DNA from 2 places in the Agromyces sp. GXQ0307 genome. Region 1 is predicted to be linked to the other one. Evidence: predicted binding sites of a transcription regulator. Region 1 holds the regulator's gene; the other holds the start of a gene.

Region 1 (10,561 bases):
GACCGCATCCTCAAGGCCATGCGGCGCTCGTACCGGTCCGAGAAGTTCCTCGGCATCCTCGATCGCGTTCGAGCGAAGATCCCGAACGCGGCGATCTCGACCGACATCATCGTCGGCTTCCCCGGCGAGACCGAGGAGGACTTCCAGGAGACGCTGCGCGTCGTCGAGGCCGCCCGCTTCGCCTCGGCGTTCACCTTCCAGTACTCCATCCGGCCGGGCACGCCCGCCGCGACCATGGCCGACCAGGTGCCGAAGGAGGTCGTGCAGGAACGGTACGAGCGCCTCATCGCACTGCAGGAGCGCATCTCGTGGGAGGAGAACCAGAAGCTCGTCGGCACGGCCGTCGAGGTGCTGGTCTCCACGGGCGAGGGCAAGAAGGACGCGGAGACGCACCGCCTCAGCGGGCGCGCGGAGGACAGCCGGCTCGTGCACTTCGAGGTGCCGGAGGGGTCCGACCTGCCGCGCCCGGGCGACGTGGTCTCCGTCGAGATCACCCAGGCGGCGCCGTTCCACCTGCTCGCTGACTCGATCGACGGCGCGCCGCTGCGCATCCGCCGCACGCGCGCGGGCGATGCGTGGGATCGCGCGCAGGCCGAGAGCTGCGGCGTGCCCGCGGCGCCCGGTGCCGCGGCATCCGCCGCAGGTCGCGTGTCGCTCGGCCTGCCGTCGCTGCGCGTCGGCGGCGAGCCGCTCACGAGCCCCGGCGTCGGCACGATGCCGATCTACGACCCCGCCGACGGCCAGCGCTGACGTGACCCTCATCGCGGTCGTCGGCGCCACGGGTACCGGCAAGTCGCGCTTCGCGCTCGACCTCGCGCATGCGATCGCCGCGCGCGGCGGCGTCGCCGAGGTCGTGAACTCCGACGCCATGCAGCTGTACCGCGGCATGGACATCGGCACCGCGAAGCTGCCGCTCGACGAGCGCGAGGGCGTGCCGCATCACCTCCTCGACGTGCTCGACGTCACCGACGAGGCATCCGTCGCCGCATACCAGGCCGAGGCCCGCGAGGTCGTCGACGACATCGCCGCGCGCGGCGGCGTCGCCCTCCTCACGGGCGGCTCGGGGCTGTACGTCTCGAGCGTGATCCACGACCTGCGCTTCCCGGGCACGGATGCCGCGATCCGCGCGCGACTCGAGGCCGAGCTCGCGGAGGTGGGGCCGGGCCTGATGCACCGGCGCTTGCGCGAGCTCGATGCCGAGACCGCCGCGAGCGTCGACCCGCAGAACGGGCGCCGGATCGTCCGCGCGCTCGAGGTGATCGAGCTCACCGGCGAGCCGAAGGCCGCACGCCTGCCGGACGAGCCCGTGCCATGGCGGCCCCACCGCATCGTGCACCTCAGGGTCGAGCGCGCCGAACTCGTCCCGAGGCTCGACGCCCGCGCCGCGGGCATGTGGGCGGACGGTCTGCTCGACGAGGTCCGGGGGCTCGTCCCTGCGGGCCTCGAGCGCGGAATCACCGCCCGCAAGGCCATCGGCTACGCACAGGCCCTCGCAGAACTGCAGGGGCGGATGCCGGAGGCCGACGCGATCGCGGAGACGCAGGCGCTGACCCGGACGTACGCCCGGCGGCAGGTCGGGTGGTTCAAGCGGTACACCGCGGCATCCGTCGTCGACGCCCTCGACCCGGACGCCGTCGCCGCCGAGGTCGCGCGGCAAGCCGACGGCGTCTGACGCGCGCCGCGCTCCCTAAACTGGTGCGATGGCGTTCGATCTGCGCTTCACCAAGGGCCAGGGCACGGGCAACGACTTCGTGCTGTTCAGCGACCCCGAGGGCGAGCACGAACTCTCGCCGACGCAGATCGCCGCGGTGTGCGACCGTCGGTTCGGCGTCGGCGCCGACGGCCTGATCCGCGCGGTCCGTTCCGAGCGTCTCGCTGACGGCGGTGCGGCGCTCGCGGAGGACCCGCAGGCGACCTGGTTCATGGACTACTGGAACGCCGACGGCAGCATGTCCGAGATGTGCGGCAACGGCATCCGCGTCTTCGTGCGGTACCTCGTCGACCAAGGTCTGGTCGCGCCGGACGGGGACGACTGGATCGCGATCGGCACCCGGGCGGGAGTCCGCCGGGTTCGGGTGACCGGTGCCGGGTTCGAAGCCGACCTCGGCGTGTGGCGCCTCGACGGCGGTGAGCCGCTCGTGCGCGCCAAGAACCTGGGCGTCGCGCGACCGGGACTCGGCATCGACGTCGGCAACCCGCACGTCGTCGTGGCGCTCGCCGACGACGACGAGCTCGACGGCCTCGATCTCGCCTACCTCCCGATGCTCGATCCCGAGCCGCAGGCCGGCGCCAACGTCGAGTTCGTCGTGCCCGCCGAGCCGCTCGTGGAGAACGGGCGCGGTCGCATCCGGATGCGCGTGCACGAGCGCGGATCGGGCGAGACGCTCTCGTGCGGCACCGGCGCGGTCGCGGCGGCGCTCGCGGTGCGCTACTGGGCCGGAGAGCAGGCGCCGGACACCTGGGTCGTGCAGGTCCCCGGTGGCGTGCTCGGCGTCCGCATGGAGCAGCGGCCCGACGGCGAGCACGTGCTGCTCACCGGGCCGGGCGAGCTCGTCTTCGACGGCGTCCTCAGCCTTCCCTGACGCGATCTGCGTTCGCCGCGTCGGCGCGGCCGCTCGTCGGCCCCGGCCGGCTCAGGTCTCGCGCGTCACGGTGAGGACTCGGAAGCCCTTGGACGTGCTCGCGCGGTCGACCCGCCATCCGTCGCCGAACTCGTCGGCGAGCCAGCGCTGGAGGCTGTCGGCGCCGAGGTTCTTCTGCACGACGAGCCAGGCGGTCGCGCCGACCTCGAGCCGGGGGAGCCACTGCCGGAGCATCGCGTGCAGTTCGGCCTTGCCGATGCGGATGGGCGGGTTCGACCAGATGACGGAGAACCCGACCTCGTCGGGAACATCCGACGGGTCGACCGCGTTGACGTTCACGAGCCCGAGACGCTGCGCGTTGCGGCGGACGAGGTCGAGCGCCCGCTCGTTCACGTCGACCGCCCAGACCGTGGCGTCAGGGGACTCGAGGCCGAGCGTGAGCGCGATCGGACCCCACCCGGCGCCGAGGTCGAGCAGGTGGCCCGTCGCCGGCGCGTCCGGGACCTCGTCGAGCAGGACCCGAGTGCCGAGGTCGACGTGGTCGGGGCTGAAGACGCCGCCAGCGGTCTGCACCTCGACGTCGCGGCCGGCGAGTCGCACCCGGACGGTCCGGAGCGCCGAGCGATCGGCGGGCTTGGACGAGAAGTAGTGCTCCTGCGGCATATCGGGAAACCTATCGCAGGCGAACGGAAGTAGGCTGGACGGAATGAACGACGCGGCACCCGAGACCCACGACGACGCGGTCGAGCGCGTGCTCCGCAGCGCCGACGCCCGAGCGGGAGTGTCCCGATTCGGGGCCTCCGACGCCTCGTCGATCCAGCGCGACGGCCTCGCCGGCCCCGCCGACGACGGCTTCGACGGCGAGCAGTACGACCGTGAGGCGCGTGCGGCACTGCGCCGCGTCGGCGGGCTCTCGACCGAGCTCGAGGACGTCACCGAGGTCGAGTACCGGCAGCTGCGGCTCGAGAACGTCGTGCTCATCGGCGTGTACCCGCAGGGCTCGCTGGAGGACGCCGAGAACTCGCTCCGCGAGCTCGCGGCACTGGCCGAGACCGCGGGAGCGCGCGTGCTCGACGGCGTGCTCCAGCGTCGTCCGCACCCCGACCCGTCGACCTACCTCGGCCGGGGCAAGACCGAGGAGCTGCGGCACGTGGTCGCCGCGCTCGGCGCGGACACCGTGGTCGCCGACACCGAGCTCGCTCCGAGCCAGCGCCGTGCGCTCGAGGACGCGGTCAAGGTCAAGGTCATCGACCGCACCGCGGTGATCCTCGACATCTTCAGCCAGCACGCGAAGAGCCGCGAGGGCAAGGCGCAGGTCGAGCTCGCGCAGCTCGAGTACCTGCTTCCGCGCCTGCGCGGTTGGGGCGAGTCGATGTCCCGCCAGGCCGGTGGCCAGGTGGGCGGCGCGGGCGCCGGCATGGGCTCGCGCGGTCCCGGTGAGACGAAGATCGAACTCGACCGCCGGCGCATCCACTCGCGCATGGCCAAGCTCCGCCGCCAGATCGCCGGCATGAAGCCCGCGCGCGACGCCAAGCGCGCGAACCGCAAGCGCAACGCGGTGCCGTCGGTGGCGATCGCCGGGTACACGAACGCGGGCAAGTCGAGCCTGCTGAACCGCATCACCGGTGCAGGCGTGCTGGTCGAGAACGCGCTGTTCGCGACGCTCGACGCGACCGTCCGCCGCAACACGACTGCCGACGGGCGGGTCTACACGATCGCCGACACCGTGGGCTTCGTGCGGAACCTCCCGCACCAGCTCGTCGAGGCGTTCCGCTCGACGCTGGAGGAGGTCGGCGACGCCGACCTGATCGTGCACGTCGTCGACGCCGCGCACCCCGACCCCGCCCAGCAGATCGCGACCGTGCGCGACGTCATCGGCGAGGTCGGCGCCCGCGACATCCCCGAACTCGTGGTGTTCAACAAGGCCGATCTCGTCACGCCCGAGGATCGCCTGGTGCTGCAGGGCCTCGAGCCGAACGCCGTCTTCGCCTCGGCTCGGACGGGCGAAGGCGTCGCCGAGGTGCTCGCCGCCATCAGCCGCATGCTGCCCGACCCCGCGGTCGAGGTCGACCTGCTCGTGCCGTACGAGCGCGGCGACGTCATCTCCGTGCTGCACGAGACCGGTCGCGTGCTCTCGACCGAGTACGTGGAGGACGGCACGCGCATCCGCGCGCTCGCCTCGCCCGAGCAGGCCTCGCAGCTCGAGGAGTTCCGCGCCTCGGCGCTGGCGTAGCATCCGCTCGTCGCGTGCTGCCGACATCGGTCAGCCAGTGCGGATGGCGCGCCGCCGACGTCACTCGCCGTCACACCGGTCACGCGTCGTAACACCGCGAGCGGATCCGGTCACCCGGGCGTATCGTCGCACCTGATCGTGGCGAGCGGCCGGATGCCGCCCGCCTGGAGCGACCGCCGAGCCCGGCACCCGCCCGCGAGACCCACCTGCCGTTCCGGCCGGTCGGGCGCGGCGTGCCGTGCACTCGACCACCCCGGAACTGCTCGCCACCTGGAGCGACATGACCGGAACCGAGCCCGACGGCGACGCCGCCCGGCCGCGCGTGCCGATCTCGTTCGAGCTGTTCCCGCCGCGAACGGATGCCGCGGCGATCGCGCTCGGACGTACCATCGACCGCCTCGCCGAGGTCGATCCTGCGTTCATCTCCGTGACGTTCGGTGCGGGCGGGTCGAGTCGGGACCGCTCGCTGACCGTGCTCCGGTACATGCTCGAGCACACGAACGTCGAGCCGATGGCCCATCTCACCTGCGTCGGGTCGAGTCATGCCGAGGCGAACCGACTCGTCCGCGAGTTCCTCGATGCGGGCGTCACGAGCTTCCTGGCGCTCCGCGGCGACCCGCCGGCGGGTGCGGTCGACGCGGAGGACGCGATCGGCGACCTGCACAGCGCCGCCGAGCTCGTGCAGCTCATCCACCGGGTGCAGGAGGAGCGCGAGCCGTTCGGGCAGTCGCGCATCCCGGGCATGCCGGGCGTCACGGCCATCGGCGAGCGTCCCCGGCCGGAGCGTGTCGCCGTCGCGGCGTTCCCCAGCGGGCACCCGCGTTCGCGGGGATCCAACCAGGACGTCGACGTGCTGCTCGCGAAGGAAGTCGCCGGCGCGAACCTCGCGATCACGCAGCTGTTCTGGCACGCCGACGACTACCTGTCGTTCGTGCAGCGTGCCCGGGCGGGCGGGGTGACGATCCCGATCCTGCCGGGGATCATGCCCGTCACCACCCCCGCGCGACTCGCGCGGCTCGAGCAGCTCACCGGGGTGCCGGCTCCCGCCGAGCTCGCGATCGACCTGGAGATCGAGCCCGACGCCGAGGCGCAGTTCGAGCTCGGCGTCGACCACGCCGCGAACCTCGCCGGCGCCGTCCTCGCGGGCGACGCCCCGGGCCTCCACCTGTACACCTTCAACCGCCACGAGGCCGTCCTCGCCGTCCTGGACCGGCTCGGCCTCGCCACCGCCCCCGCCCACGCGGGCACCGAGAGGAACACGAGAGAACGATGACCGCACCCGCCTTTCCCACCGGAACGATCCTCGGCTACCCGCGCATCGGGCGCCGCCGCGAGCTCAAGCACGCCGTCGAGGCGTTCTGGGCCGGCCGGATCGACGCCGACGAGCTCGAGCGCACCGCGGCCAGCCTCCGCGCCGCGACGCGCGAGCGGCTCGCCGAGCTCGGCCTCGGCCGCACCGACTCGGCGATCCCCGAGAGCTTCTCGTACTACGACCAGGTGCTCGACGCCGCGATCGCGGTCGGGGCGATCCCGACCCGGTTCGAGCGGCTGCGGGGCACCGACGGCCGGCTCGACCTCGCGGGCACCTTCACCGTCGCCCGCGGCGAGGGCGCCGATGCGCCGCTCGAGATGACGAAGTGGTTCGACTCGAACTACCACTACCTCGTCCCCGAGATCGGCCCCGACACCGCGTTCGCCGCGCACGCCGACGCGCTCGTCGCGCAGGTGCGCGAGGCGCGCGAGGCCGGCTTCGTGACGCGTCCGGTGCTCGTCGGCCCGGTCACCTTCCTGCTGCTGTCGAAGGCGGCGGATGGCGCACCCGAGGGCTTCCGCCCGCTCGATCGCCTCGTCGACCTCGTCCCGGTCTACCGCACCCTCCTCGCCGAGCTCGCCGAGGCCGGCGCCGAGTGGGTGCAGCTCGACGAACCGGGCCTTGTGAGCGAGAGCCTCGACGAGCCGCGCGATCGCGTGCTCGAGGCCGTCGCGGTCGCCTACGACGCGATCGGTGCCTCCGACGCACGCCCGGCGATCTTCGTCGCCGCGCCCTACGGCGACCTGGCCGACGCCCTGCCGGCGCTCGCGGCGACGCCCGTCGAGGCGATCGGGCTCGACCTCGTCCGCGGCGTGCTGCCCGCAGGGCTCGACCCGGTGACGGAGGAGGCCCTCGCCGCGAAGACGCTCGTCGCCGGCGTCGTCGACGGCCACAACATCTGGCGCGGCGACCTCGAGCGCGCGTTCGCGCACGCCGAAGCGCTCCGCTCGCTGTCGGGCGACGTCGCGGTGTCCACCTCGACCTCGCTCCTGCACGTTCCGCACGACGTGACGGAGGAGACCGCACTCGACCCGCGGCTCGTGAGCTGGCTCGCGTTCGCCGACCAGAAGGTCGCGCAGGTCGCGACGCTCGCGCGCGGCCTCGCCGACGGGCGCGACGCGATCGCGACCGAGCTCGACGCGGCATCCGCGGCCCTCGCCGACCGTGAGGCGGCGCCCGGCGTGCGCGTGCCCGCGGTGCGCGACCGCCTCGCCGCGCTCGACGCGAGCGCGTTCGCGCGCGCCGCCTACGACGACCGGGTCGCCGCGCAGGAGGACCTCGCACTGCCCGCGCTGCCGACGACGACGATCGGCTCGTTCCCGCAGACCGCGGACATCCGGCGCGCTCGCGCACGCCTCGTGAAGGGCGAGCTGACGGATGCCGCGTACCGCGAGCTCATGCGCGAGGAGATCGGTCGCGTCATCCGCCTGCAGGAGGACCTCGGCCTCGACGTGCTCGTGCACGGCGAGCCCGAGCGAAACGACATGGTGCAGTACTTCGCCGAGCTGCTCGACGGGTTCGCGGTCACGCAGCACGGCTGGGTGCAGTCGTACGGCTCGCGCTGCACGCGTCCGTCGATCCTCTGGGGCGACGTGTCGCGGCCCGCGCCGATGACGGTCGAGTGGTCGGAATACGCCCAGTCGCTCTCGGAGAAGCCCGTGAAGGGCATGCTCACCGGGCCCGTCACGATCCTCGCGTGGTCGTTCGTGCGCGACGACCAGCCGCTCGGCGACACCGCGCGGCAGGTCGCGCTCGCGCTCCGCGACGAGATCGGCGACCTCGAGGCTGCGGGCATCCGCATCATCCAGGTCGACGAGCCGGCCCTCCGGGAGCTGCTGCCGTTGAAGCGCGCCGACCAGCCGGCGTACCTCGAGTGGTCGGTCGGATCGTTCCGCCTCGCCACGGGCGGGGCCGCACCGGCCACGCAGGTGCACACGCACCTCTGCTACTCGGAGTTCGGAGTCGTCATCGACGCCATCCGCGAACTCGACGCCGACGTGACCTCGATCGAGGCGGCGCGCAGCCGCATGGAGGTCGTCGGCGACCTCGCCGCGAGCGGCTTCGACCACGGCGTCGGCCCGGGCGTCTACGACATCCACTCGCCGCGCGTGCCCAGCGTCGAGGAGGTGCGCTCGCTCCTCGAGCGCGCGGTCGACGGCGTGCCCGCCGGCCGGCTCTGGGTGAACCCCGACTGCGGCCTGAAGACCCGCGGCTACGACGAGACGGTCGCCTCGCTCGCGAACATCGTCGAGGCGACGCGCTCGGTGCGCGAGGGGGTCGCGGTCGCGACCGCCTGATGCGAAGAACGAGGGCGGATGCCGCGGGGTGAGCCCGCGGCATCCGCCCTCGTCGTCTGCGGCTTCGGTCGCCGCGGGGCGCTGAGCGCCGGGCCGTCCGTCAGACGGTGCGGAGCACCGCGACGACCTTGCCGAGCACCTCGGACTCGTCGCCGAGGATCGGCTCGAACGCCGAGTTGCGGGGGAGCAGCCAGGTGTGTCCGTCGCGCTGGCGGAAGACCTTGACCGTCGCCTCGCCGTCGAGCATCGCAGCGACGATCTCGCCGTTCTCGGCCGTCTTCTGCGAGCGGACGACGACCCAGTCGCCGTCGCAGATGGCCGCGTCGATCATGGAGTCGCCGACGACCTTGAGGATGAACAGCTCGCCCTTGCCGACGAGCTGGCGGGGGAGCGGGAAGACCTCTTCGACCTGCTGCTCGGCGGTGATCGGCACGCCCGCCGCGATGCGCCCGACCATCGGCACCATGGCAGCGTCGCCCACCGGTGCCGGCTCGGCCGAGGGCGAGCGGTTCTCGGTGCCCGGAAGGTCGATGAGGATCTCGAGCGCGCGGGGGCGGTTCGGGTCGCGTCGCAGGTAGCCGGCGAGCTCGAGCTGGTTGAGCTGGTGGGTGACGCTCGAGAGCGAGGAGAGGCCGACAGCGTCGCCGATCTCGCGCATGCTCGGCGGGTAGCCGCGATCGGCGACCGAAGCACGGATCGCCTCGAGGATCGCGAGCTGCTTCGGGCTCAGCGTCTTGCGCCGACGCGACCGGCCGCTCGCGCCGCGTGCCTGGTCGATGTCGATGCTCACGTGCCTCGCCTCTCGTCGGGACCGCGTCGGCCCGGATGTCGGTGGTCGGTGTTCGACTGTCGTCGGACATTCGAAACTGTATCCGCCTCGCGCTTGCGCGACAAACATCCGTTCGAGTGTGTCGCGGATATCGGGCCCGAAATCCCACCATCGGGTTCTTGCAGCGCCGAAAGTTCGAAGATATATTCGGAACACAGCTTCGCATCCGGCCCTCCCGGCCGAGGGCCGGATGCGGGGCTGGAGCCTCGGGAGGTGCGGAATGAGTGCAGTGGTGATGGGGCCCGCGATTGCGGCGCAGACGATGCCCGCGTTCGATTCGTCGACGGCGCGCACGCGCCTCAGGCTCACGAGACGGGGTCGCATCGTCCTCACCGGCATCGCCGCGCTTCCCCTCGCTGTCGGCGTGCTCATCGGGGTGCTCTCATCGGGCGGCGCCGTCGCCGGCATCGACGACGGGCGAGCCGCGGTCGCGTTCGAGACGATCGAGGTCGGCGCCGGCGACACGCTGTGGGCCATCGCCGAGTCGATCGCCCCGTCGGCCGATCCGCGCGACGTGATCTACGAGATCATGCGCCTCAACGGCCTCGACGACGCCGTGGTCCAGCCGGGCCAGCGGCTCGTGCTCCCCGCGGGCTGAGTAGGGCCCTGCAAGCGGGCGACCTCCCTGGAGGCGGCGGTGCCGATTCGCCGAGCGCTGCGGTGTCGTCCGCGTCGCCCAGCGTGACCGACTGGCGGCGGACTAGCATTCGGGGATGACGAAACCGGCTCCGATCGACGACGTCCCGATCGGTGGGGACGTCATCCGCCTCGGGCAGTTCATGAAGTTCGCAGGGCTCCTCGACTCCGGCGGTGACGTGAAGGAGGCGATCCTCAACGGCCATGTGGCCGTGAACGGTGAAATCGATCGCCGACGCGGTCGGCAGCTGCAGCTCGGCGACGTGGTCAGCTTCGATGGAAGAACCGTTCGGGTCTGCCCGTGATGGGTTCTCCGCGCGGAAGGTGACACCGTGCAACTCAGATTTACGTTAGGTGCGATAAAGTAAATATACGGTTTCTGCGATCCACGTCAGGAGACACCTCATGGCTCACTACGTCGATCTGCTCTGGAACCCGGAGGACACCGCGCACCTCTGCCGGAAGGACCGCGCTCCGGGCCGGTACCGGGCGTACGTCCCTGATGAGCTCGGCACGGAGCTGCCGGCGATCAGCCGTGATGCGCAGCAGGCCGCGGAGGATGCGCTGGCCGTGCTCGCTCGCGCCGATGAGCGCATCGGCGACCGAGGCGGGTACCTGAACCATCTGCTGATCCGTTCCGAGAGCATCTCCTCGTCGTGGATCGAGGGGAAC
Region 2 (10,561 bases), on a different contig from region 1:
TGGTGGCCGATGAAGCGCGTGAAGTCGTCGAACCACGAGTTCGCGATCGCAGGGCGGTTGGTGACGATCAGAACGCGACGGACGTCCAGGGTCCGCATCAGGTCGTAGGTGGTCAGCGTCTTGCCGAACCGCGGCTTGGCGTTCCAGAGAACTTCGTTCTTGCCTGCCTCGAAGGCGGCCACAGCCTGGTCGACGGCCTCCTGTTGCTCAGTGCGCAGGCTGTAGTCGTCCTCACCGCCGCTGCTCGGCAGGTCGCGGAAGTCCTGGCCGGCGAAGTCGTTGAGGTAGTCCAGCGACGTCTTGGGCGCAGGGGCGAAGTGGTGCCACTCCGTGCGCTTCGGCTGGGTCTCACGCTCCACGCCCTGCTGCTTGAGGTAGGCGTGGAAGTCCTTGTCCGTGAAGCGCCCGCCGGCTTCCGACGTGAACAGAGCCCGCCGGGACCACACCTTCTGCTTCTCGACGGAAAGCTGGGACGCCTGTTGGGCGATGCGGGCGTCGGCGCTCTCCTGCTCCGTGTAGCCAATCTTCTCCCAGCCGTCGTACTTGGGGACGTCCGGGGTCTTCCAGGAGTAGATCAGCGGGGTGATCTCGCGGAAGGTGCTGATCTTCGGACTAGACATCGGCCCTCACTTCCTCGTGGACCTTGTCGATCCGGCACACCTGATAGCTGTCATAGACAGTGAAGTCGAAGCCGTCGTCGCGTAGCGAGGCGAGCGTGAACGGCTTGCGCTGCACCATGCCGGGGGCGCCGGTGATCCGGTTCCACCACGAGAACTGGATGTCCTGACCCTCGGGAGTCTGGCCTGTCAGGGTGTTGCCGCGGACGATGTTCGTGTCGATGAGAAACTCTGCCGCCTGGTGCAAGTCGGTGTCCGGGCCGACTGGAGTGCCATCGGCCTGATGGAAGCCCAGGAACTCGGCGAGCATGATCGCCTTCGCGTCCTGGTGGTTGTCGTCCAGGAGCTCGACGCCGTAGATCGATGCCAACGCGAACAGCGACTCCTGCGGCCACTCCTCGGCGGGGTATCGCTTCTCGATCGCGTGGAGCTTGCGTCGCAGGATCGCCACAAGGAAGTTGCCGTCGCCGGCCGCGGGCTCGAGGAAGGTCTTGTCGACGAAGTCGGGGCCGGTCTCCAGTTCCTCGCGGACCAAGTCGAGCATTCGGTCGACCATGTGACGCGGTGTGAAGACCTCGCCGTAGGTCTTCACACGGTGCCGCGACTTCACCACCTGCTTCTCAACAATCGTCTCTGTCACCGTCACTGGTGCCCCGCATGCCACCGAAGACGAGCAATGGAAGCCGTCGCGGCGGGGTCGTCGGCCGACTTGTCGAGCAAGTCGGCGGACCGGTCATCTGGTGATGGCGACACATGCACTCCGATTTCTGCAAGCCGAAGCTTCGGATTAGACGCTAGCGGTACGGGCCGACAGGTTCGTTGCCCGCGGTGGTTTGACCTCCGTGTCGCCCGCCGGCGACACCGCGAACGGGATCGCCATGGGCACACGCTACGCCTGTGGATCGCCGCCAGTGCTCCTCGGTCGATCGGCGTAGCGTGCCCGCATGGGTGAGGTGCTGAAGCTGCCGATCGAGTTCTGCGAGCCGTGGTTCACGACCGAGCCGCAGCTGCGCAGCTGGGAGCCTCTGCCGCGGCTACTTCCGGTTGAGCGGCGGCCGGTACTCGTCGAGCAGCCGCCCCTCGAGCGCCGCGGCGTCGGCGGCAGAACTGCAGACGGTCCAGGCGATCGTGCAGCCGTTCAGCCAGTCGCGGATCGCGGCCGCCTGCGCGGGCGTCACCTTCTGGCGGCTCTTCCCGCCCGTGACGGTCGTCGGGATCCCGTGCAGGAGCTCGCATACGTTCCGGCGCAGCGATGATGCGCCGAGGCTGACGCCTCGGCCGAGGAGCTTGGCCCACACTCGTCGACGCAGCGACGACGCCGCGCCGATGTAGCGCACCTCGCCGTCGCGCCGCCAGAGATAGACGCCCGGTTCGATCGGCACGTCTGCTCGAGCGAGGGAGCCGACGGTGACGGTGGGGACGGCCAGGAGTACTTGCCACTCGGCCGAGAGCGCGGCCGTGCTCGTGCTCATGCGCCGGCCTTCTCGATAGCGGCCCGCACGGTCGCGACCACCTCATCGAGGTCGTATCCGGGGTGCACTTCGATGAGAGTGCATCCGGCTGCATTGCAGGCTGCGCGCTTACGGGCGTCGCGTTCCTGCTGGACGGCGAATGCGGCCTCACCGCCGAAGCGCTCGATCGGGCGTGTGTGTTGGATGCCTTGGTACTCGATCGCCACGTCCCGGTTCGGGATATGGATGTCGAGGCTCTGAGGCGCGAGCCAACCCGGACGGGACTGGTGCACGATCTGTTCGTCCGGGAATGCGCTCCGTATCTCCTGGAGCAGCGTCATCTCGGAGACGAGCCCTTCGCCAACCCTCGGCACGCCGACACCGTCCCGGTACGCGTTCTCGGCTGCGCGGGACAGCATTCGCAGCTTGGCGTACACCAAGCCAAGCCACGGGCCGGAGCGTGGCACGGGCGCCGGCCATTCGACTCGCCGCTCGAGCCCGGGGAAGCCACGGAAGACCAATGGGTGGAAGCCGCGGTTTTCGGTTTCGCGATGCTCTGTCAGCCGATGACGTACAGCTGCACCATCGATCCAGTCGACCAGCTCGTGCTCGATCGACCTAGCGACGTCCTCGATCGGCATATCTGCAGTGATTCGCAACCAGAAGTCCTCGATGATGCTGATGCCGTTGGCGTCGTGGAAGTCGTCGAGGATCTGCTGGAGGGTCACCAGCACGTCGAAGTAGTTGCCGTAGCTCTTCTTCGTCATGTAGCTGGAACCCCACCGGGGAATGCTCATCGCTGACACGCGAGGGTGGACGAGGTGCTCGGTGAGGGCGAGGTACTCCTGGAGCCCCACGGCGTACCCCTGCGACCGGAAACCCCCGGCGAAATCTCCAACCGCGTAGTACGTGTCAGCGAACACTGCCCTGGCATTCGGGATGGAATCGGCTTCTCGGTATGTCGTCGCCAGGCGGCGAACCTCCTGCATCGCCTCGGGGTCCTCGGCGCGGCCGTCGACGAGGTCATGGAGCATCACAAGCGCGTAGCCTCGCTGCCCCTCCACGTCGACCGGTTCGCCTGCGAGGAACGCCGGCTGGAACTCGCGCACGTAGAACGACCTCTGCAAGCGATTCATCTCCGGCCGGCCGCATCCGTCGATCCGATCGGGATCAAACTTCGGCACCCGACGTCCAGGCGTTCGGAGTTCGATCCGGTCGGCAAGGCGAAGCTCGGGTCGCGGGTAGACGAGGGGCCCTGACTGGGCCGTGCTCTCGCTCATACGTCGGCCGGATCGATGAGGGCGGGCCCGTCCTGTCCGACCTTGAACGGCCGCACAGAGTAGACCTCGAGCTGCTCGGCCAGCGGCAACGCAGCCTTCACGGCCTCGTCGACCATCGCCTGGTCGCCCACGAGCGACGGGTCAAGCCACCAGTCCCACAGCTCGCGCGGAAGCGGCACCGGGGAACGGTCGTGTATGCCCACGAGCTCGTCGACGGCATCGGAGGTGAGGATGGTCGCGGTCAGTGTCCACCTCGTCTCGTCGTCGGCGGGCTTCGAGCGGTCGAGCCACCACGAGTAAAGGCCAGCGACGCCGAGCGTTTCGCCGTCCGGGTGGTGGATGAAGTGCGGCACCTTGGCGCCCTTCTCCCCCGTCCACTCGTACCAGCCGTCCATCGGTACGATCGCGCGGTGAGATCTGAGCGGCCCGCGCCAGGTGTTCTTCTCGGCGATGCCCTCGGAGCGGGCGTTGAAGGTCGGGAACTTCAACTTGAGCTCCTTGCTCCAGGCGGGCACCAGTCCCCACCGTGCCGGCTCGAGGCGGCGGCCGAACGCCTCCGACTCGGGGAGCTTCGCTTCCACGAGCACGGGGATCGTCGCGGTGGGCGGGATGTTGTACGACGGCCGCCAGCTGGAAAAGTCACCCTCGAGCGCCCCGACTGCGGCCGCGAGATCCGCGGGCCTCTCATTGAGTGTGAACCGACCGCACATGCTGCGAGGCTATCCCGCGGCGCCGACGCCGCTCGGTCTATGGGCGCGGGGCTCGGGTGGTGTGGCGCAGCACCGCCGCGAGCTCGGCCGCGAGCTCTTCGGCGCGAGCCGGCCACTCGGCGGCCGTGATGATCCCGGCGGCACGGTCGTAGTCGAACCGCTGCAGCAGGTCGAGTGCTTCGTCGACTCTCTGGTGCGGGACGTGCACGCCGGGCCGCCACGTCGCCATCGCTGGATACTCAGTCATCTCGCCGTACCTTAGACCGCTTTGGCGATCGCGAGTTCGTTCCAGTGCGTCGTGTAACGGGGCGACAACTGCTCGCGGCGCATCTTCCACACTGGCCCGCCTTTCAGGCCGGCCATGCCGACACCGATGATGCCCTTGCCCTGCTTCCGGTTCACCTGGTCGAGCAGCTGCCCGAGGTTGCGCTGCTCGAACGCGGGCACGAACGGGTCGAGCATTGCGTGACTGGCCTTCGGGGTGAGGTCGATGAGCACGATGCCGGCGCGCACGTACCAGGCGCCGTCGACGAGCTCGTGCTCGAGCGCGGCGATCGCCGCCTTGGTCAGCGTGATCGGGTCGTCTGCCGGCACCGGCAGTCGCACCGATCGGTGGTGCGACACGTAGGGGCGGGGGTTGTGCATGCTCGTCGCGGCGAATACCTGCAGCTGCTTCGCGACCGAACCCTGCTTCCGGAGCCGGCGGCTCGCCTGCTGGGCATAGATCGAGAGGGCCTGGCGCATCTCGGAGGCTGTCTTAACCGGCTGGCCGAACATGCGCGAGTAGATCAGCTGGTCCTTCGCGGCCCGTTCCGACTCGAACGGGATGCACGGTGTGCCGCGCAGCTCGTAGACGGTGCGCTGAAGCACGACGCTGAACTTCTTGCGGATGAGCTTGGGGTCGGAGTCGCGGAGCTCGCGGGCGGTGTGCACGTCGAGCTCGGCGAGCCGCTTCTTGGTGCGGCCGGCGACGCCCCAGAGCTCGTCGACCTCGAGCGAGTCGAGGATCCTCGTCTTCTGCTCGTCGGGGTAGACGTCCCAGTGCACCACTCCCCCGAGGTGCTTGTGCTTCTTCGCGCCCTTGTTCGCGACCTTGGCGAGCGTCTTGCTCGAGGCGATGCCGACGCACACCGGCAGGCCGATGGCCTGCCGCACCTCGGCACGGATCCGGCGGCCGAGCTCGGTGAGTTCGTCGACGTCGCCTGCGAGCCCGATGAAACTCTCGTCAATCGAGTAGACCTCCTGCCATGCGCTGTACCTGGCAAGCAGCCGCATCACGCGCGCCGACAGGTCGCCGTAGAGCTCGTAGTTGCTCGAGCGATGCCAGAGGCCCCAGTGCGGCGCCTGGGCGGCGAGTTGGAACCACGGGGTTCCCATCTCGATCCCGAGCTGCTTCGCCTCGTCGGACCTCGCGACGACGCATCCGTCGTTGTTGCTGAGCACGACACCGGGCAGGCCGACGAGTCGCGGGTTGAAGACCCGCTCGCAGCTGACGTAGAAGCTGTTCACGTCAACGAGCGCGATACGTCGCGGCCCTCGCCTAGACATGCTGGTGGTGGATGTTCGCGGTAACGACGCCCCATATCGACGCCTCGGACCCCTCGGCAATCTCGATGTCGGGGTAGTCCGGATTCTCCGAGCAAAGCCGCAATTGGCCACCTCGGGATGCGAGGCGCTTCAGTGTGAGCTCGGCGTCGACGACAGCGACGACAACGTGTCCCGGGCGCGGGTCGATCGAGCGGTCGACCAGGATCTCGTCGCCGTCGTAGATCCCCGCGCCGATCATCGAGTCTCCGGACACCCGCACGATGAACGTGCTCACCGGATCCTTGATCAGGTGCTCATTCAGATCGACCGGGCCGCCGTAGTAGTCCTGCGCCGGCGACGGAAAACCCGCCGACACGGCGACGGGCGCCGCGTGAGCGAGCAGTCGCGGCACGTCGACGACGCTGACCGGCGCCAGGACAGCGAGCATGGGACCCCCTGCCAACATTCGAACTGATGTTCGAATTGTAGGCACGCCCCTTCCCCGCCCGCGAACTTGATCTCGCGCTGGCCGTGCATTCTTGAGCACAGCCGGCAGCCCTGGCCCTCTCTCCTTCCGTACGAACTTTGGCGACTTCGCCCCGCCGCACCCACCCCTTGTAGGTAGGCGGGCGAGTCCGACCCTCGCAGAACTTCCTGCGATGGGCATGCCCGATTTCAGCGGCGTATTACAGCCCATGGGAAGCAAAGGAAGGGAGGGCCCGGCCATGTCTGACGATGCACCGCGTCGACGTCGGCGCTCCCTTCACCGCAGGTCACGCTCGTCGGCGATGACCAGGCGTGAGCTTCGTCGACGTCGACGCGATCTCCGCGCTCGTTTCGTGCGCGTCATCGCAGGGTCGGCGACCATCACCTGGTTCATCGTCACCGACTTCGTGCCGGAGCTGCTCAGCTGGTTCGGCACATGACAGAGGGGGCGGCGATCGCCACCCCCTCACCGCTTCGATGCCAGTGCTACCGGCCGCGGCCGCGCTGCATCTCGCGGTCGCCGCCGGGCCGGGACTTGCGTGCCTTCGGGCTCTTCCCGCCGGCGCGGCGCACCGCTTCGCGGGGGTGCTTCGCGTTGTCGGAGTCAGCCTGTCGCCAGGCGTTGATGGCCTCGGCGTTGGCCTTGCCGTCGAGCGTTGCGGCGTGCGCGTCGCGACGCTCGGCCGAGTCCCACTCGACCTCGGCGCCCTCGCGTGCATCGACTGGTGTTGCCGTGGCGTCCTGGTCGCGGTCGGCGGCCGCGTCGACACGATCGGCGTGCTCGAGCAGACGTGCCGCTTCGGCGCGCTCTTCGTCGGCGCGGGAGCGCTCGGCGTCGGCAAGGTTCCGGTCGGCATCGACGCGGGCCAGGGCCTCGCGCACGGCGGCCGGGTCGGCGCCAGTGCGGTCGACGTCGACGCCGTAGCGGGCCCGAACCTCTTCGCGGATTCGCTCGTTCGCACGGCGTGCGTCGTCGTCGTGTTTCGACCAGGTGGTGGCCGTCTCGTAGGCGCGGGCGATGTTCTCCGTGCCGGCACGATCCCACCAGCTGGCTTCGTGCACGGGCGCGAGCTCGGCACGCGCCGCGGCGCGCTCGGCGTCGAACCTGCCCTGCAGCTCGCGGGCCTCCTGCAGGCTGCGAGCCTCGGCACGGCGGAGTGCTTCTTCACGCATCCGTGCCAGCTGCTCCCCCAGTCGGCCGGCGACCGCGAGCGAGGTTCGCAGCGCGCCCTCAAACGCCTCTTCGATGCCGTCGCTGTCGCTCATGACGGCCCCCCTTCTATCTCTCGTGTCCGCCGCGTTCGGTCGGCGTGACGTTGGTGGTCGGCCGCTGCGGATCGAGCGGCTGACGGACCGGTGAGCCGGGCGCCCGCATGGGCGTCTGACCGGCCTGTGCGATGCGCGCCGCCTCGGCCGCCCGCGCGTCAACCGGTGCGCCCGTCGACGCGCCCTGCAGCTGCGGCATCCGCTCGCGCACGGCGTCGAGCTTCGCGCCGAGCGCGTCACGGATCCGTGCCGCCTCGAGCGAGTCGGCAGACGCCTGGTACATGCCGTGGAGTGCCTGCGCGGTCTTCATGATCTGCCGGAACATCAGCGCCTCGGCGGCGGTTCCCTGGCCACCCTTCGCGGCCATCGCGAACAGCGTGGCGGCGCCGGCGGCGGACGCCATGCCGGACGGTCGCGGCCGCACCTGGTGGGCGCGGATCTGCGCACCTCGAGCGAGTGCACGCGAGGCATCAGCGAGCGGGCCCGGCGTCGGCTCGAGGCGCTCCGACCATGCGGCGAACGCGGCGCTCGTCTCCTTCGCAACGATCGCCCACGTCGCGCGATCGTCGACCGGGATCCTGCGCAACTGGTCACGTAGAGCGATGACCTGCTGCGTGTGCTCGTGCCACACATCCGGCGTCGGAGCCTGCGTCTCGCGGCCCGGGTGTTGGGCCGTGTACTTCATCGGGTTGCGCCATGTTGCGCGCCACTCGTCGACGGCGTGCTGCGAGCTCGTCACGTTGTCGGGCCATCCCTCGCGCAGTCGCGTGAGGGTGAGGTCACGTGCGAGTCGGCCGCCGCCGTACCAGACGATGGGGACGCCCGGCTGGGGTCGCAGCGCGACGCTGTAGCCGGTCACCACGTCCTCGCGTCCGTTCGCGAAACGCGGCCGGACGATGAAGCCGCCCTGATGGAGCCGGCGCACGAACTCGCCCTCGTCGAGCGACGCGCCAGCGGCCGCACGGACGGCGCGTTCGAGTCGAACGGATGCGACTTCGGCAGCGCCCATGCGCTCGGCCGTGGCGCGCTCGGCGGGCTTCTCGCCGCGCTCTCCGATGCCGGCGCCGCGCGACTGCAGCACCGTCAGGCCGTGCCGCTTCTCGAGCTCGCCGGCCACCTTCTGAGCACGCGAGTAGTCGTTGTGAATCGACGCCTTCGTGCCGTCCTCGCGCACGAGGTTGACGGCGATGTGGATGTGATCGTTGCCGGCCTTCGAGAGGCCATGTCGCACTGCGACCCATCGGCAGTCCGCTTTGCCGCTGGTCGCGGTGAAGCCCATCTCATCCACGAAGTCTTGAGCGATCGCAGCCCACTGCTCGTCGCTCAGCTGACCGTCCTCGGCCTTGATCGCGAGCGAGCAATGCCAGACGTGGCCGCCGTTCACTTCGACGCCGAACGCGGTACGCGGCTCGTCGAGGTCGGCGGCGATCGCGAGCGACGTTGCACGGTCGAGCTCGCCGTCGCCGTACATCGTGAACGTCGCCGCGTCGCCGTTCACAAGGTGAGGTTCGGTGTGCTCGTTGGCACGACCTTCACCTGCGAGGTACGTCAGCAGACCGCCGAAGCGGTCGCCTCGCGTGACGTTCGGCATCATGAGTCGGCGAGCCTCCGCACGACGGCCTGGATCTCGGGAACGAGTGCGCGGTACTCGTCGACGACGGCTGCCGCTTCAGTCGGGAACGTCGACTCCGTGTTGGCGAACTTCGCCAGCTGGTTCGTGTTGTTCGCGATGTTCGCCAGGAGACGGCGAACGGCGAACAGCTCGGCGATCGCTTCCTTGCGGTCGGTGGTCGTCTCGACGTGCTCGTTCATCGCAGCCTCGAACAGCAGTCGAGGCACCGTGACGCCCTTGACCACGGCACGAGCGCGCAGCTGCGTCGACTCATCGAGCGTGCAGCCCACGCGGTACACGATGTCGCGCTTCTCCCCCGCCGGCGCGTTGCGACGACGGGTGCGGCCGAACAGGCGGCGCTCGTTCTCGTCGGTCACGTCGCCCCCTTCCGGCCTAGCGCAGCGACCCCGCAAGTTGCGGGGCGTCATACGCCAGTATGCCGGTGCTGGACTCCTCAGTCCAGCATCAAAAGCGAGTTACCGGCGGTAACTCTATAGCTTGCTCCGTCCGAGGCTCAGCCCCGGACGGAGCAAGCGGCAGGCGGCAACGTCGGGTCGCGGCGCAGCCGCACCCGCACGAAACGCCGAACCAGTCGGCGTCGGAAGTGCTCGTTACGCTGGGGGCTATGACTGACACGACGACCGACCTCTCCGAATCAATCCGTATCGCTCGTGAGCTCGAGCGAGCCAAGAGCGACGAGCGTGTGGCGGCCGTCGAGCGCGTCGCGAACGCGGCGCACGTGGCCGTGGCGATCGACGCCGAGTACAAGAGGGCATTGGCCGACTTCGAGGCCGAGTGGGGTTCCAAGACCCGTTCCGCGGTCGCCGAGCACGAGCGCGCATGGAATGCGGCGCTGGGCGCCGGATGGTCGGCGAAGGAGCTGCGCCAGGCGCAGGTTCCCGAGCCCGGCAGGGCGGCGCCTCGTTCGCGTCGGCGCACGTCCGCGAAGCGTGGCACCGAGGCTATGGAGCAGCACTCCGAAGAGTGACGCGCTACGCGCGCTGTACTTGCGACTGAGGCCCGTCGAGACTCTGCTCGACGGGCCTCAGTCGTGCGGGCATCCCATCTGACCACTGCATTCTTTCAGCGGCTCGGAGGCATGCAACCCCGAGCGTGCGGGATGGGTGGCTGGGGACGGTGCTCCGCACCAAGAACCAAGACTGAGGCTGTGGGGGGTTGCACACCTCCGCTCCGCTGAATCACTCCGTTTATCAGATGGGATGCCCTCCGAAATGGTGGGGCCTGGTGAAGGAGAGACGATGGCTGTGACGGTGTACTCCAAGCCTTCGTGCGTGCAGTGCAACGCGACGTATCGCGCACTCGACGCGCACGGGATCGACTACGAAGTGGTCGACCTCAGCGCCGATCCGGAGGCGCTCGACGAGCTGCGCCGGCGAGGCAAGCTGCAGGCGCCCGTGGTCGTCACCGGCGACGACGAATGGACGGGGTTCCGGCCCGACAAGATCGACGAGCTCGCCGCCCGGCACGCCGTCGTCGAAGCGGTCGCGTGAGCGCCGCGACACTCGAGGCCGAGCTGCTTCTGCTGCCCCGCGAGGCAGCGCGCATCCTCGGAGTCTCGACCACTGAACTCGAGGCCGATCGAGTCGCCGGC

The links. The regulator LexA, encoded in region 1, represses DNA repair genes until DNA is damaged. The targets are predictions, from matches to a motif close to TCGAACANNTGTTCGA.
Region 2: ACIQH8_RS17405 (LexA family protein) is a predicted target of LexA. The motif match lies at 6,052-6,067, and genes of this name have one in related genera.

Annotation. Positions count from the first base shown of each region.
Region 1 is NZ_JBIZVY010000001.1:34,725-45,285, reverse strand. It holds gene miaB (tRNA (N6-isopentenyl adenosine(37)-C2)-methylthiotransferase MiaB) at 1-750, shown strand, start outside; gene miaA (tRNA (adenosine(37)-N6)-dimethylallyltransferase MiaA) at 752-1,672, shown strand; gene dapF (diaminopimelate epimerase) at 1,701-2,582, shown strand; gene ACIQH8_RS00195 (class I SAM-dependent methyltransferase) at 2,634-3,245, opposite strand; gene hflX (GTPase HflX) at 3,289-4,815, shown strand; gene ACIQH8_RS00185 (methylenetetrahydrofolate reductase) at 5,054-6,088, shown strand; gene metE (5-methyltetrahydropteroyltriglutamate--homocysteine S-methyltransferase) at 6,085-8,424, shown strand; gene lexA (transcriptional repressor LexA) at 8,525-9,202, opposite strand; gene ACIQH8_RS00170 (LysM peptidoglycan-binding domain-containing protein) at 9,516-9,851, shown strand; gene ACIQH8_RS00165 (RNA-binding S4 domain-containing protein) at 9,967-10,194, shown strand; gene ACIQH8_RS00160 (Fic family protein) at 10,295-10,561, shown strand, end outside.
Region 2 is NZ_JBIZVY010000006.1:22,544-33,104, reverse strand. It holds gene ACIQH8_RS17440 (DEAD/DEAH box helicase) at 1-620, opposite strand, end outside; gene ACIQH8_RS17435 (SAM-dependent DNA methyltransferase) at 613-1,263, opposite strand; gene ACIQH8_RS17430 (GIY-YIG nuclease family protein) at 1,652-2,089, opposite strand; gene ACIQH8_RS17425 (hypothetical protein) at 2,086-3,348, opposite strand; gene ACIQH8_RS17420 (SOS response-associated peptidase) at 3,345-4,058, opposite strand; gene ACIQH8_RS17415 (hypothetical protein) at 4,096-4,305, opposite strand; gene ACIQH8_RS17410 (Y-family DNA polymerase) at 4,317-5,567, opposite strand; gene ACIQH8_RS17405 (LexA family protein) at 5,599-6,033, opposite strand; gene ACIQH8_RS17400 (hypothetical protein) at 6,374-6,511, shown strand; gene ACIQH8_RS17395 (hypothetical protein) at 6,558-7,337, opposite strand; gene ACIQH8_RS17390 (relaxase/mobilization nuclease domain-containing protein) at 7,351-8,931, opposite strand; gene ACIQH8_RS17385 (plasmid mobilization protein) at 8,928-9,326, opposite strand; gene ACIQH8_RS17380 (hypothetical protein) at 9,575-9,937, shown strand; gene nrdH (glutaredoxin-like protein NrdH) at 10,209-10,460, shown strand; gene ACIQH8_RS17370 (helix-turn-helix transcriptional regulator) at 10,457-10,561, shown strand, end outside.